DNA from 3 places in the Faecalimonas umbilicata genome. Region 3 is predicted to be linked to each of the others. Evidence: riboswitches for the same ligand, from Rfam matches in the RefSeq annotation. Region 3 holds a riboswitch; each other region holds the start of a gene.
The links. Region 3 has a riboswitch for thiamine pyrophosphate ahead of thiD (bifunctional hydroxymethylpyrimidine kinase/phosphomethylpyrimidine kinase). Riboswitches for the same ligand answer to the same signal wherever they lie in the genome.
Positions count from the first base shown of each region.

Region 1: another riboswitch for thiamine pyrophosphate. It lies ahead of thiC (phosphomethylpyrimidine synthase ThiC); the one in region 3 lies ahead of thiD (bifunctional hydroxymethylpyrimidine kinase/phosphomethylpyrimidine kinase).
Region 2: another riboswitch for thiamine pyrophosphate. It lies ahead of thiT (energy-coupled thiamine transporter ThiT); the one in region 3 lies ahead of thiD (bifunctional hydroxymethylpyrimidine kinase/phosphomethylpyrimidine kinase).

Region 1 is NZ_AP031411.1:2,468,165-2,472,365, reverse strand. It holds gene ACGG81_RS11860 (MerR family transcriptional regulator) at 1-383, opposite strand, end outside; gene ACGG81_RS11855 (iron-containing alcohol dehydrogenase) at 580-1,749, shown strand; gene ACGG81_RS11850 (D-lyxose/D-mannose family sugar isomerase) at 1,784-1,954, shown strand; TPP riboswitch at 1,983-2,088, shown strand; gene thiC (phosphomethylpyrimidine synthase ThiC) at 2,311-3,618, shown strand; gene ACGG81_RS11840 (AIM24 family protein) at 3,784-4,201, shown strand, end outside.
Region 2 is NZ_AP031411.1:786,207-790,407, forward strand. It holds gene mfd (transcription-repair coupling factor) at 1-186, shown strand, start outside; gene ACGG81_RS03825 (peptidyl-prolyl cis-trans isomerase) at 232-1,293, shown strand; gene ACGG81_RS03830 (GatB/YqeY domain-containing protein) at 1,322-1,768, shown strand; gene ACGG81_RS03835 (NfeD family protein) at 1,912-2,337, shown strand; TPP riboswitch at 2,389-2,490, shown strand; gene thiT (energy-coupled thiamine transporter ThiT) at 2,526-3,191, shown strand; gene ACGG81_RS03845 (stage V sporulation T C-terminal domain-containing protein) at 3,293-3,841, shown strand; gene ACGG81_RS03850 (TIGR04086 family membrane protein) at 3,929-4,201, shown strand, end outside.
Region 3 is NZ_AP031411.1:2,050,945-2,055,145, forward strand. It holds gene thiM (hydroxyethylthiazole kinase) at 1-47, opposite strand, end outside; gene thiW (energy coupling factor transporter S component ThiW) at 1-564, opposite strand, end outside; gene thiD (bifunctional hydroxymethylpyrimidine kinase/phosphomethylpyrimidine kinase) at 659-1,450, opposite strand; TPP riboswitch at 1,658-1,765, opposite strand; gene ACGG81_RS09810 (ABC-F family ATP-binding cassette domain-containing protein) at 1,788-3,602, opposite strand; gene ACGG81_RS09815 (response regulator) at 3,709-4,201, opposite strand, start outside.

The sequences.
Region 1 (4,201 bases), 420 kb from region 3:
GTATATGTTTTTAGTCGATCTTCATTTCCATCTGCGAGCGCCTGCTCGTAATACCAGCATTTGAACTGGATCATGTCGAGTACTTTTTCCAGTTTTTCAATTTTTTCTTCTACCGCTTTGCGCTGATGTAGAAATAGTTCTAAGCGCTTTTCGTAAGTGGAACTTCCTTGGGCACACCATTCCATAAATAACTTGATTTCTTTGATCTTCAGCCCAGATTTTTTCAGGCATTCGATCATCCGAAGTGCTTCCAGTTCTTTTTCGCTGAACTTACGGATGCCGGAAGTACGCTCAAGTGTCGGGAACAGACCTTCCTTGTCATAATAGCGGATGGTAGAGATGGGAAGGTGAACTAGTTTTGCGACTTGGCCAATTGTATACATATGGGTTCCTCCAATTTCATTTATCAGATCTCTTTTTTGATTTTTGAAAATAAGTATTGACCTAAAGTTAAGTTCAGGTATTATGATGAACATAACATGAATAGCGAAGAAAGTCAATGTGTGCAGAGCTGCTCAAAAGCGACAAGGGTTCTTGGATAGAGCATGCTTTGCAAAAAGTGGAAAGGAAGGAAAAATTATGTTAGGAAATTTTCAATATTGTAATCCAACAAAACTTTATTTTGGGGAACAATCCCTTACTTTTTTGAAAGAAGAATTAGAAAAATACGGACCAAAGGTGCAGCTGAGTTATGGAAGAGACTCGATTAAGAAAAACGGCATCTATGATCAGGTAATGGAACTGTTAAAAGAAGCAGGGAAAACAGTGTTTGAGGACCCAGGAGTAATGCCGAATCCGACAGTAGAAAAATTGTATGAGGGATGTAAGATCGCGAGAGAAAACGAGGTGGATCTGATTCTTGCAGTAGGGGGAGGATCGGTGTGTGATTATGCAAAGGCCGTCTCGGTATCTGCATATTGTGAGGAAGATCCATGGGAAAAATATTATGAGAGGATGGAAGAGGTAGATAATCGAATCATCCCGGTTGGATGTGTGCTGACGATGGTAGGAACTGGATCAGAGATGAATGGTGGTTCAGTCATTACAAATTCGGAGAGGAAACGGAAGATCGGTCATGTATTTGGGGAGAATGTTTTCCCGAAATTCTCCATTTTAAATCCGGTATTTACCTATACATTGCCAAAATATCAGATGGTAGCAGGAATCTATGATATTTTTAATCACATTACCGAACAATATTTTTCCGGGGAGGATGACAATACTTCAGACTATGTCATGGAGGGGCTGATGAAGTCCTTGATCCATTCTTCAAGAATTGCGGTTGTAGATCCAATGGATTATGAGGCGCGCAGCAATATTATGTGGACAGCAACATGGGCATTGAATACTATGGTGGAACAGGGAAAGACAACCGATTGGATGGTTCATATGATAGGGCAGTCAGTCGGCGCATATACAGACGCCACACATGGAATGACACTGGCTGCAGTCTCAATGGCATACTACCGTTATATTTGTCCATATGGTTTGCAGAAATTTGTGCGGTTCGCCGAGAATGTCTGGGGAATACAGGTAGAAGGAAAGAGTAAAGAGCAGATTGCAAAGGAAGGTCTGGCAAGCATGGAAAGCTGGATGCGTGAAATTGGGCTTGTCATGAATCTGCGGGAACTTGGTGTGACAGAAGAGATGATAGAGGGAATTGCAGAAGGAACATTTGTGATGGACGGGGGATATAAGATTCTTTCGCATAAAGAAATTGTCGATATTTTGAGGAAAAGCATGGAATAGACGGTGAACCCTCTGGAGGGAGGAGAGGAAAGAAATGAAACGTTCAAAAATTAGTCAATGTATAAAAGAGATGGAGAAACTTGCGAAAGAGAATGGGTTTGCATTGTCTCCATTTTGTAGCTGGACACCGAAAGACTGGGAAGACAAGTCTGAAGAATATGACGAAATCAGAAAATTTCTGGAAGATCAAAAAATTGACTTTTAGTTATTGGTGTGTTACTATTTTCTAGAAAAGTAAATAGCCGGGGAGCTTGTAGACAGGCTGAGAGGAAGGTGTGAACTTCGACCCTGATACCTGATTTGGATAATGCCAACGTAGGAAAGAATTGATTTTAAGAAGTTTGACGGAGTACCAATTGAGGTACTCTGTTTTTTTATTATATTTTATTACATAGGAAATTTCCGAGAAATGCTATGGAATAAAAAGCAGAGTCCTATGAAAAAATGCTCCGCCCAGGCATAATCCTTGAAATCCTTTTGGAGTTCTGTCATAAAAAAATTCCGGCACAGAGCAAATGAAAAATATTCTGCCGCGGGCAGAAGAAAGAAGAGGTACATCATATGTCAGAAAAATACTACACACAGATGGAAGCAGCAAGAAAGGGAATCATCACAGAGGAGATGCGGGCAGTTGCGCGGAAGGAATACCGTACAGAGGAGGAAATCCGGGATCTGGTGGCGAAAGGACAGGTGGCGATCTGCGCCAACAAAAGGCATAAATGCCTGGATCCAAATGGAGTAGGATCTATGCTTCGTACGAAGATCAATGTAAATCTGGGAGTGTCAAAAGATTGCAAAGATTATGAGGTTGAGATGGAAAAAGTCATGGCGGCGGTAAATATGGGAGCAGAGGCAATTATGGACCTTTCTTCTCATGGGAATACGCAGCCATTTCGAAGAAAACTGACACAAGAATGTCCGGCGATGATCGGAACCGTTCCGGTTTATGATAGTGTGATTCATTATAAGAGAGATCTTGCCACACTGACAGCAAAAGATTTTATTGATGTAGTAAGACTCCACGCAGAGGATGGAGTGGATTTTGTCACACTGCACTGTGGAATTACAAGAAAGACAATTGAACAGATCAAGAAGCATAAAAGAAAAATGAATATTGTATCCAGAGGCGGATCGCTTGTGTTTGCGTGGATGAGTATGACTGGAAATGAAAATCCATTTTACGAATACTTTGATGAGATTCTTGAAATCTGCCGGGAATATGATGTCACAATTTCACTTGGGGATGCATGCCGTCCGGGCTGTCTGGCCGATGCGAGTGACGTGTGTCAGATTGAAGAGTTGGTGCGCTTGGGAGAGCTGACAAAACGTGCATGGGCAAAAGATGTGCAGGTGATGGTAGAAGGCCCGGGGCATATGCCATTGGATCAGATTGAAGCAAATATGAAATTGCAGCAGACAATCTGCATGGGTGCTCCGTTTTATGTACTGGGACCGATCGTGACTGATATTGCACCGGGATATGACCATATTACAGCGGCGATCGGAGGTGCAGTAGCAGCTTCAGCAGGTGCAGCATTTCTTTGCTATGTGACACCGGCAGAACATCTGGCGCTTCCGAATGTAGAAGATGTCAAACAGGGGATCATCGCTTCCAGAATTGCAGCGCATGCCGCAGATATTGCAAAACATGTTCCGCACGCAAGAGATATTGATGATCGTATGGCGGATGCCAGAAGAACTTTTGATTGGGAGGAGCAGTGGAAGTGTTCTATGGATCCAGAAACGGCAAAACAGATTCGGGAAGACCGCAAACCGGAAATTGAAGAGAGTTGCTCTATGTGTGGAAAATTCTGTGCGGTCAGAAGTATGAATAAGGCATTGAATGGAGAGTATATCGATATTCTGTAATAAAAATTCAGAACAGTGAAAGATGATGGAGCACTTCAATGCAAGCATATAAACTGCATAAAAAATAAATGGAAAATATAAAAATATTGTATTTTTTGTACAAACACCGTATAATAAACCTACTAGCACAGATTGCAGGAAAGTGTGATAAGGAGGAAGAAAACGATGTATAGAATCTCTAATTTTACGAATAATGATGATATTAAAGTGTTAAACTCTCTTGGTCCGTTTACTGTCATAGAATATCAGCGTGATTTAAGTGTGATGCCGCACAATGCCGCGTTGGCCTATTTTTGTAATGAGATGAATGTGAGAAAGCGCCAGGTTATCTGTGATGTCAATCAGGCAAATATCACACTTCAGGCAGGAGCAATGCAGTGGACCGTAGGCAATGTCAATGCGACAACGGGAGTAAAAGGTGTGGGCGATTTCTTTGGAAAAGCAGTCAGGGGAAAAGCAACCGGGGAATCGGCAATCAAGCCGGAATATACCGGAAACGGAATTCTTGTGTTGGAACCGACTTATAAGCACATCCTACTGGTAGATTTAAAAGACTGGAATGGTTCCATCGTGTTGGATGACG
Region 2 (4,201 bases), 1.3 Mb from region 3:
AGAATTCGGACAGAAAAAATTCCGAAGCTTTTGGAACTGTACAAAGAAGAGTTGCATTTCAAAATGGATACGCCTCCATATTTCCTCTATCATAAGAAGAACAGAAACCGAAAAGGCAAAGAGGAAGATCCAATTGAAGTTGTGAAAAAAGTGTTAATTGATATGAAAACATTGCTAGAATCATAGTCAGAGAGTATAATGAGAGAGTTAGAAACACGAAGGAGGGCAATTATGAGAAGGACAGGAAAAAAAGCGGCAGCGCTTGCTGTGACAGCAGCACTGGCAGTTTCCGCTGCCGGCTGCGGGTCTGTCAAAGACAGCGATGTGGTAGTTACGATTGGTGGAGAAAAAGTGACTGTAGGTGTTGCCAATTTTTTTGCGCGCTATCAGCAGGCAGAATATGAAACATACTACTCAGGAGTGATGGGAGAGGACATGTGGTCTACAGAGATTTCCAAAGGGAAATCCTATGAGGAGACGGTGAAAAATCAGATCTTAGAGACACTGGAAAATATGTATGTACTCGAAGACCATATGGGCGATTACAAAGTCGAGATCACCGAGGAGGAAAAGAAGAAGATCAGTGAGGCAGCAAAAGCGTTTGATGAGGCAAACGGACTGGAAGAAAAGGGAGCTGTTTCCGGAACAACAGAAAATGTAGAGCGGATGCTGACACTTGTGACGATTCAAGAGAAAATGCAGAAGGCGATGGTCGCAGATGTGGATACAGAAGTGTCTGATGAAGAGGCGGCACAAAAGAGTATGCAGTATGTCAACCTTTCTCTGACAAAGACAAAAGAAGACGGAAGCACAGAGCAGATGACCGAGGAAGAAAAGGCAGAGGCAAAGAAAAAGGCAGAAGCATTCCAGAAAGCAGTTAAGGAAGGGGCTGACTTTGCAAAGACTGCAAAAGAGAAGGAACTGGAAGTAAAGACAATGACTTTTGACGAAGAGACGACAACTCCGGATGAGGGATTGATGACGAAGGCGAATAAACTTGGCGAAGGGGAAGTCTCAGAGGTGATCGAGACGGACAGTGGCTACTATGTGTTGAAAGTGACAAGCCTTCTTGACCGGGAAGCGACCGATGCAGAAAAAGAATCTATCGCAGAAGAGCGAAAGGAAAAACAGTACAAAGATCTGTGCGAAGAGTGGAAAAAAGATGTAAAGATTGAAGTCAATGAAAAGGTATGGGATAAGATCAGTTTCGAGAAAAAAGGGATTAAGATGAAACAGCAGGAAGAGATTCCATATGCAGAAGGATCTGACACAGATAAAAGTGACCAGAAATAATCGAAAATAGAAGAATGGAGGAGATTTGATGAGTAAGATTGAAGAAGTAAGAAGTGCGATGGTAAGTGCGATGAAGGCAGGGGACAAGGAGACGAAGGAGTCCTTATCACTGCTTTTATCTGCGCTGAAGAATAAGGTGATTGACAAAAAAGGAGATCTGACACCGGAAGAAGAGACACAGGTTATCCTAAAAGAGATCAAGCAGACAAAAGAGACGTTGGAACTTGCACCGGCAGACCGAAGTGACATTGTGGAAGAATGCCAGAAGAGAATTGCAGTGTTGGAACAGTTTGCACCAAAGATGATGTCAGAAGAAGAAATCCGCGGAGTGATCAAAGAGGTGCTTGCTTCTCTGGCGCTGGAGACACCGACAGCAAAAGACAAAGGAAAGATTATGAAAGAACTGATGCCGAAAGTAAAAGGAAAGGCAGATGGAAAGCTTGTAAATGACATCGTACTGTCTTTTCTGAACTAGTTCGGGAAAACGGAAGATCTCCCGAAAAAGCGATGAGAGAATGTGCTAAAAAAGTTCTGAAAAAGATGTAAAAAAAGATTGTTTAATTGCAACGGCTGATATAGTATAGAGGTAACAAAAAGGAGAAAGGGCGGAGGTATATGATGAGCATTGTATGGTTGGCGTTGATTGTGATTTTTCTGATCGTTGAGATCGCCACAGTAGGACTGACTTCCATCTGGCTTGCAGGAGGTGCACTGGCGGCACTGGTGGTAGAACTTCTCGGACTTGGAATCGTATGGCAGATCGCAGCTTTTCTGATCGTGACTTTTATACTGTTATATTTTACGAGACCTTGGGCGCAGAAATATTTGAATGCGAAATCAGTGAAGACAAACTATGAGAGTCTGATCGGGCAGAAAATTAAGATGACAGAGCAGGTAGATAATTTGAGTCAGACAGGGAAAGCAGTCGTCAACGGACAGGAATGGACGGTCAGAGCGGAAGCAGATGGAGACATTCTGGAACCGGGCGATTTCGGAGAGGTACTCAGGGTCGAGGGTGTAAAGCTGATCGTAAAGAAAATTTGACAAAAAAAGAAAGTATGGTACAATGCTATATGAAATGACAAATTTCATATAGCATTTTGCTAGGGGAGCCCAGGGCTGAGAAATCACATTGCGTGATGACCCTCACTACTTGAACCGGTTAGTACCGGCGGAAGGAAGCAGTACCAGAATGGTTCCTCCTGTAAAAAAATAATAAAGGAGGTTTTTTTATGTCATTTTTTGTAACAAAAGCAGATGGGGCATACAGTCTGACAACGGCAGGTTATGTGGCAGTTGCTGTGATTCTTGTGGCATTGATCGTTGTAGCTGCGCTGTTTGCAAAATGGGAGAAGAAAGAAAAAAAGAAAATTGGAACAAAACAGCTTGTCGTATGTGCGATGGCAGTTGCACTTGCGATGGTGACATCGATGTTAAAGATTTATTCTTTTCCATTTGGTGGATCGGTAACATTATTCAGCATGTTGTTTATCTGTTTCGTTGGCTATTTATATGGACCGGCGACGGGGATGCTGACTGGGGCGGCCTACGGGGTACTTCAGCTTCTGATTGAACCATATATTTATTTCCCACTTCAAGTGCTTGTAGATTATCCGCTCGCATTCGGGGCACTCGGACTTTCAGGATGTTTCAGCAAATCCAAACATGGTCTTGTAAAAGGATACTTGTTTGGCGTTCTTGCAAGATATGTATTTGCGGTAATTTCCGGATGGCTCTTTTTTGGAGAATATGCGTGGGACGGTTGGGCGGCGCTTCCATATTCGCTTGTATATAATGGATGTTATATTTTTGCAGAGGCAGCGCTTACAGTTCTCGTTTTATCGATTCCGGCAGTCTCCAAAGCGATGAAGAAAGTGAAGATAACAGCGGTCAACTAATCAATCGGATAGAATTAAAAATAAAAATGTCATAAATTCCTTCATTTTACAGATACTATTTCCAGAAATGGAAAACAAAGTAAAATGGAGGAATTTTTTATATGAAAGCAACAGGAGTCGTAAGAAGAATTGATGATCTCGGGAGGGTTGTAATTCCAAAGGAAATCCGACGGACACTCAGGATTCATGAAGGAGATCCACTTGAAATCTTTACCGATCGAGAGGGAGGTGTCATTTTAAAGAAGTATTCTCCAGTCGGAGAAATGACACCGCTTGCGATACAGTATGCGGAAAGTCTTGCCCAGGTAGCAAAATGTACTGTCTGCATCACCGATCATGAGACGGTAGTCGCAGCGGCGGGAAATGGAAAAAAAGAATTTGCGGGGAAAAGAGTCAGCGAGGCATTTCAGACCTGTCTAAGTGACAGAAAGGAGAGATGTGCAGCCAGAGGGGAGAAAGGATTTGTTTTATTGACAGAAGGGCAGAGCGCAGTCTTTACGGAGGAAATCATCAGCCCGATTGTGGCAGAGGGAGATGTGATCGGTGCGGTTGTACTTTTGATGAAAGAGGAAACAAAGAGGACGGAAGATGGAGCAGAAAAGCTTGCACTTGCAGCGGCAGCTTTTCTCGGGAAACAGATGGAATTTTAAGATGGTCATAAAACATTGTGGACGGGCATAGATTAGAGTGTACTTATTATTTGGTGCAAATACGCTTGAAATCTGGGAGGGACGACAATGGAGAAGACAATCAGACAGGAAATGAAAGTCACATGGGTGTTAAAGGCGCTGATGGCAGCTTACGTTGTGACCGGCTTACTTCTTTTGCTGCTGACGCTGCTTGTATACAAGATGGAGTTCAGTGAGGAAAAGGTGACGGCGGGGATTACAGCGATCTATGTACTGTCCACATTTGTGGGCGGACTTGTGATCGGGAAGCTTTCCAAAATGAGAAAATTTTTGTGGGGACTTGCGGTCGGAATTTTATATTTCGGGTTATTGCTTTTGATT
Region 3 (4,201 bases):
AGTACTGCGATCTTCGCCGCTATTTTTCTTAACATTTCCTTTGTCATATACTTTCGCTCCAAGACTCCATTGAATTTTTGCAAGCACTCCACTTCTGCTGAGCTGATTTAACAGAAGCCATGCCACTGCTCCTCCCATACAAGTTGCACCAAGAAACATTGGTGTATAGAAAAATGCATTCAGCCCATCTCTTCCCATCAGAAATGCCATGACCGGATAGGATACAAGTGATCCGATGATTCCTGTTCCGAAAATCTCCCCAAACACAGCACAGAAAATCTTTCCGTGAGATGCACGGTAAAAAACACCGGATAAAAATGCTCCAAATACTGCTCCGGTCAGAGCAAGCGGCGGGATTCCCATGAACATCATCCGGATAACCCCGATCATCGTCGCACAGAGCAGCGAATACCATGGTCCTAAAAACACTGCACAAACAATGTTGACAAGATGTGCCGTAGGACACATTCCCTCCACGCGCAAAATCGGTGAAATGACAACTCCCACAGCTACGAACATCGAAAGCATTACCATTCGGTTCGTGTTCATTTTTTGTTTTTTCATGATGTGATTCCTCTCTTTCTTTTGTTGGAACACACCTGACAATCATGCCTGAAAATTTTCCCAGAAAGGACATCAGTCCTTCTGAACATTTCTCTTAATACACTCCTTCGACCCGAAAAGCATGATCCATCGGACCACTTCCTTTTCCAAGATCCAGCATTGCCTCCAATGCCCCGGAAATGTAATTCTTCGCATTTTCTACACTTTCTTCCATCGAAAAGCCTTTTGCAAGGTTGGAAGCAATCGCACTGGAAAGCGTACATCCAGTTCCATGGGTATTCGGATTCTCAATCCTTCTTCCACGGAACCATCGAAATGTTCCATTTTGATATAATAGGTCATTGGCATCGTTCTTCTGATGTCCGCCCTTACACAGGACAGCACATCCATAGGCCTCACTGATCTTTCGTGCAGCTGCGATCATATCTTCCTCCGTGAAGATTTCCATCTCTGCAAGCACTTCTGCCTCTGGAATATTCGGAGTTAGAAGATCTGCCATCGGAAGTAACGTCCTTTTTAGTGTCGCAATCGCCGTATCTTCCATTAATTTTGCGCCGCTTGTCGCCACCATCACCGGATCTACGACAATCTTTTTTGCATTGTACTTTTTCAGATTCCGGGCAATGACTTCCATCAGTTCTGCCGATGATACCATACCTATTTTCACTGCATCCGGATAAATATCAGTAAAAATACACTGCAATTCTTCCTCCAGAAATTTAGGAGTTACCTCCATAATATCTATTACGCCGGTCGTATTTTGTGCAGTCAATGCGGTGATAGCACTCATCCCAAATACATGGTGTGCCATCATGGTCTTGATATCTGCCTGAATGCCGGCGCCTCCGCTGGAATCGCTTCCAGCGATTGTTAATGCTGTTCTCATTTTGTTCTCCTTTTGCATTAATTTTATATAGCGGCAGAAAGTGGTGCCCCCGGCCTGCCGCTTCTTGGGTTCCCGATAGCTATTCCGGCGACATCCGTTCTCTCTGTCGCGGTACGATCTGCACGGAATACTCTAATTTTACAGGATTCTAAAGAATTTCTGTAACAAAAAAGCTGTGATAATCCGCGCGGGTACTATCACAGCATAAACTTCTACCGGGTATTTTCCTACGTTGGCATTATCCAAATCAGGTTATGGGTCTAAGCATACAGCTTACTCTCAGCCTGCTTTTCGCAAGCTCCCCTTGTTCTTTTCCAAGTTTTATTGTAGCACAATTTTACAGCAATGCAAGACTTTTCTGATTTTCAATTCGCTCTGCAAGATCATTTAAATATACCCACCGCTCCATCTTCTCTTCCAATGCAGCTTCTGCAGCTTCTTTCTGTTCGGTGATTTCCGAAAGCTTCGCTGAATTTGTAGCATATTGCATCATCTGCTCATCCAACTCCTCGATTTTCTGCTCCAAAGATGCTATCTCATCATCGATCGTCTCATATTCTTTTTGTTCTTTATAAGTAAATTTCAACTTTTCCGGAGCATCCTTTTTCCAATTCTTTCGATCCGCCTTTTTCTTTGCGGATTCCTCAGATTCTCTGACAACAGTCCCATTCTTGCGCTCTTTCGCTTCAAGATAATCCGTGTAACCACCTTCGTACTGTACAAGCTTTCCGCCAGCCTCAAATGCAAAGATACGATCTGCAATATTATCAAGGAAATACCGATCATGAGATACTGTGATCACAATTCCCAAAAAAGAGTCTAGATAGTCCTCAAGGATGGTCAGCGTTGGAATATCAAGATCATTCGTCGGCTCATCGAGAATCAATACATTTGGAGCATCCATCAATACTTTTAAAAGATACAACCTTCTCCTCTCCCCTCCGGACAGCTTTCCGATCGGGGTATACTGCATTGCAGGAGTAAATAAGAATCGCTCCAACATCTGTGAAGCTGTAATTCTGCCATCTTTTGTCGGAACATATTCTGCCACATCTTTGATATAATCGATCACGCGCTGATTCTCATCCATCTCCGTGACTTCCTGCGCGAAATATCCAATCTTGACGGTATCGCCAATCTCCACCGTTCCCTGATCCGGTTCTTCTTTCCCGGTAATGATCTTCATCAATGTAGATTTTCCACATCCGTTTGATCCAATGATCCCAAGCCGCTGATTTTTCAGTACAATATACTCAAAATCATCGATCAGCTTTTTCTGCCCATAACTCTTAGAAATATGGTGCAGCTCGATCGTCTTCTTTCCCATCCTCGTTTCCACAGAATCCATCTCAACCTCAGCATCTCTGACCGGAGCTTTTCCATTCTTCAGTGCCTCAAGCCGCTCCAACCTTGCTCTCTGCTTCGTTGTACGGGCACGGCATCCTCTCTTGGCCCACTCCAGTTCCATCCTGAGAACGCTCTGTCTTTTCCGCTCAGAGGCAAGTTCCATCTCCTCTCTTTGTGCTTTCAATTCCAGAAACTGTGAATAATTTGCCGTGTAGGAATATAATTTCCCATGGTCGATCTCTAAAATCTTATTTGTCACCCGATCCAGAAAATAGCGGTCATGTGTGACCATGATGATCGCACCTTTCCACTGGTTCAGATACTCTTCCAGCCAGACTGCCATCTCATTGTCAATATGGTTCGTCGGCTCGTCAAGAATCAACACATCTGCCGGATTGACAAGTGTCCGTGCAAGTGCTACGCGCTTTTTCTGACCTCCGGACAAATGATCAATCTCTTCGTGATGATCTGTAATCCCGAGGCGGTTCAACGCATTCTTTGCTTCACTCTCTCTTCCCCAGTCTGCTCCATCGGCACCGTCTGCCACATAGGAAAGAACTGTTGCATGCTCCGGGAACTTCGGCGACTGCGGAAGATAGGTGACACGAAGTCCCTTTTGAAAAATCACTTGTCCCTGATCCGGCTCTTCCAGCCCTGCAATTATTTTCAGAAGTGTTGTCTTGCCAGTTCCATTGATTCCGATAATTCCAATTTTATCTCCCTGATGAATCCCACAGGAAATATCATCAAACACTTGCTTCTCTCCAAACACTTTACTGATATGCTCTATATTAATTATGTTCATCTGCAATTCTCCTCATCTTTATCATCTTTCCCATTATATCGATTCCAATAGATTTTCTCAAGACAGACTGGGGAAGAATTTCAGAAGTTTTTCTTTCCTCTATATATTATTCTACTCGCAACATCCGGTAACCCACCCCGATATGTGTCTGGATATACTGGGGCATATCCGGCTCGCTCTCGATCTTCTTGCGGAGTGTCGCCATATATACACGCAGCGATGCCACGTCGTTCTCCCAGCTTCTGCCCCATATCTCCTGCGTAATATAAGTATGTGTCAACACCTTTCCGACATGTTTTGATAGCAGGCATAATAATTTATATTCAATCGGTGTCAAGTGTAATTCCTTTCCATCCATATAAGCACATCCCGCGCCGTAGTCCAGCATCAGTTTTCCGTTTGTGAAGGTGGACTTTTCTTCCTGGGTTCCCCCTTGCATGATTGCAAGTCTTCTCTGTGTCACCCGCAGCCTTGCAAGCAATTCTTCTACGGAAAATGGTTTCGTCAGATAATCGTCTGCCCCCGCATCCAGCGCCACAATCTTATCATTGTCCTCACTTCTGGCACTGATCACAATAATCGGCATATTAGACCAAGAG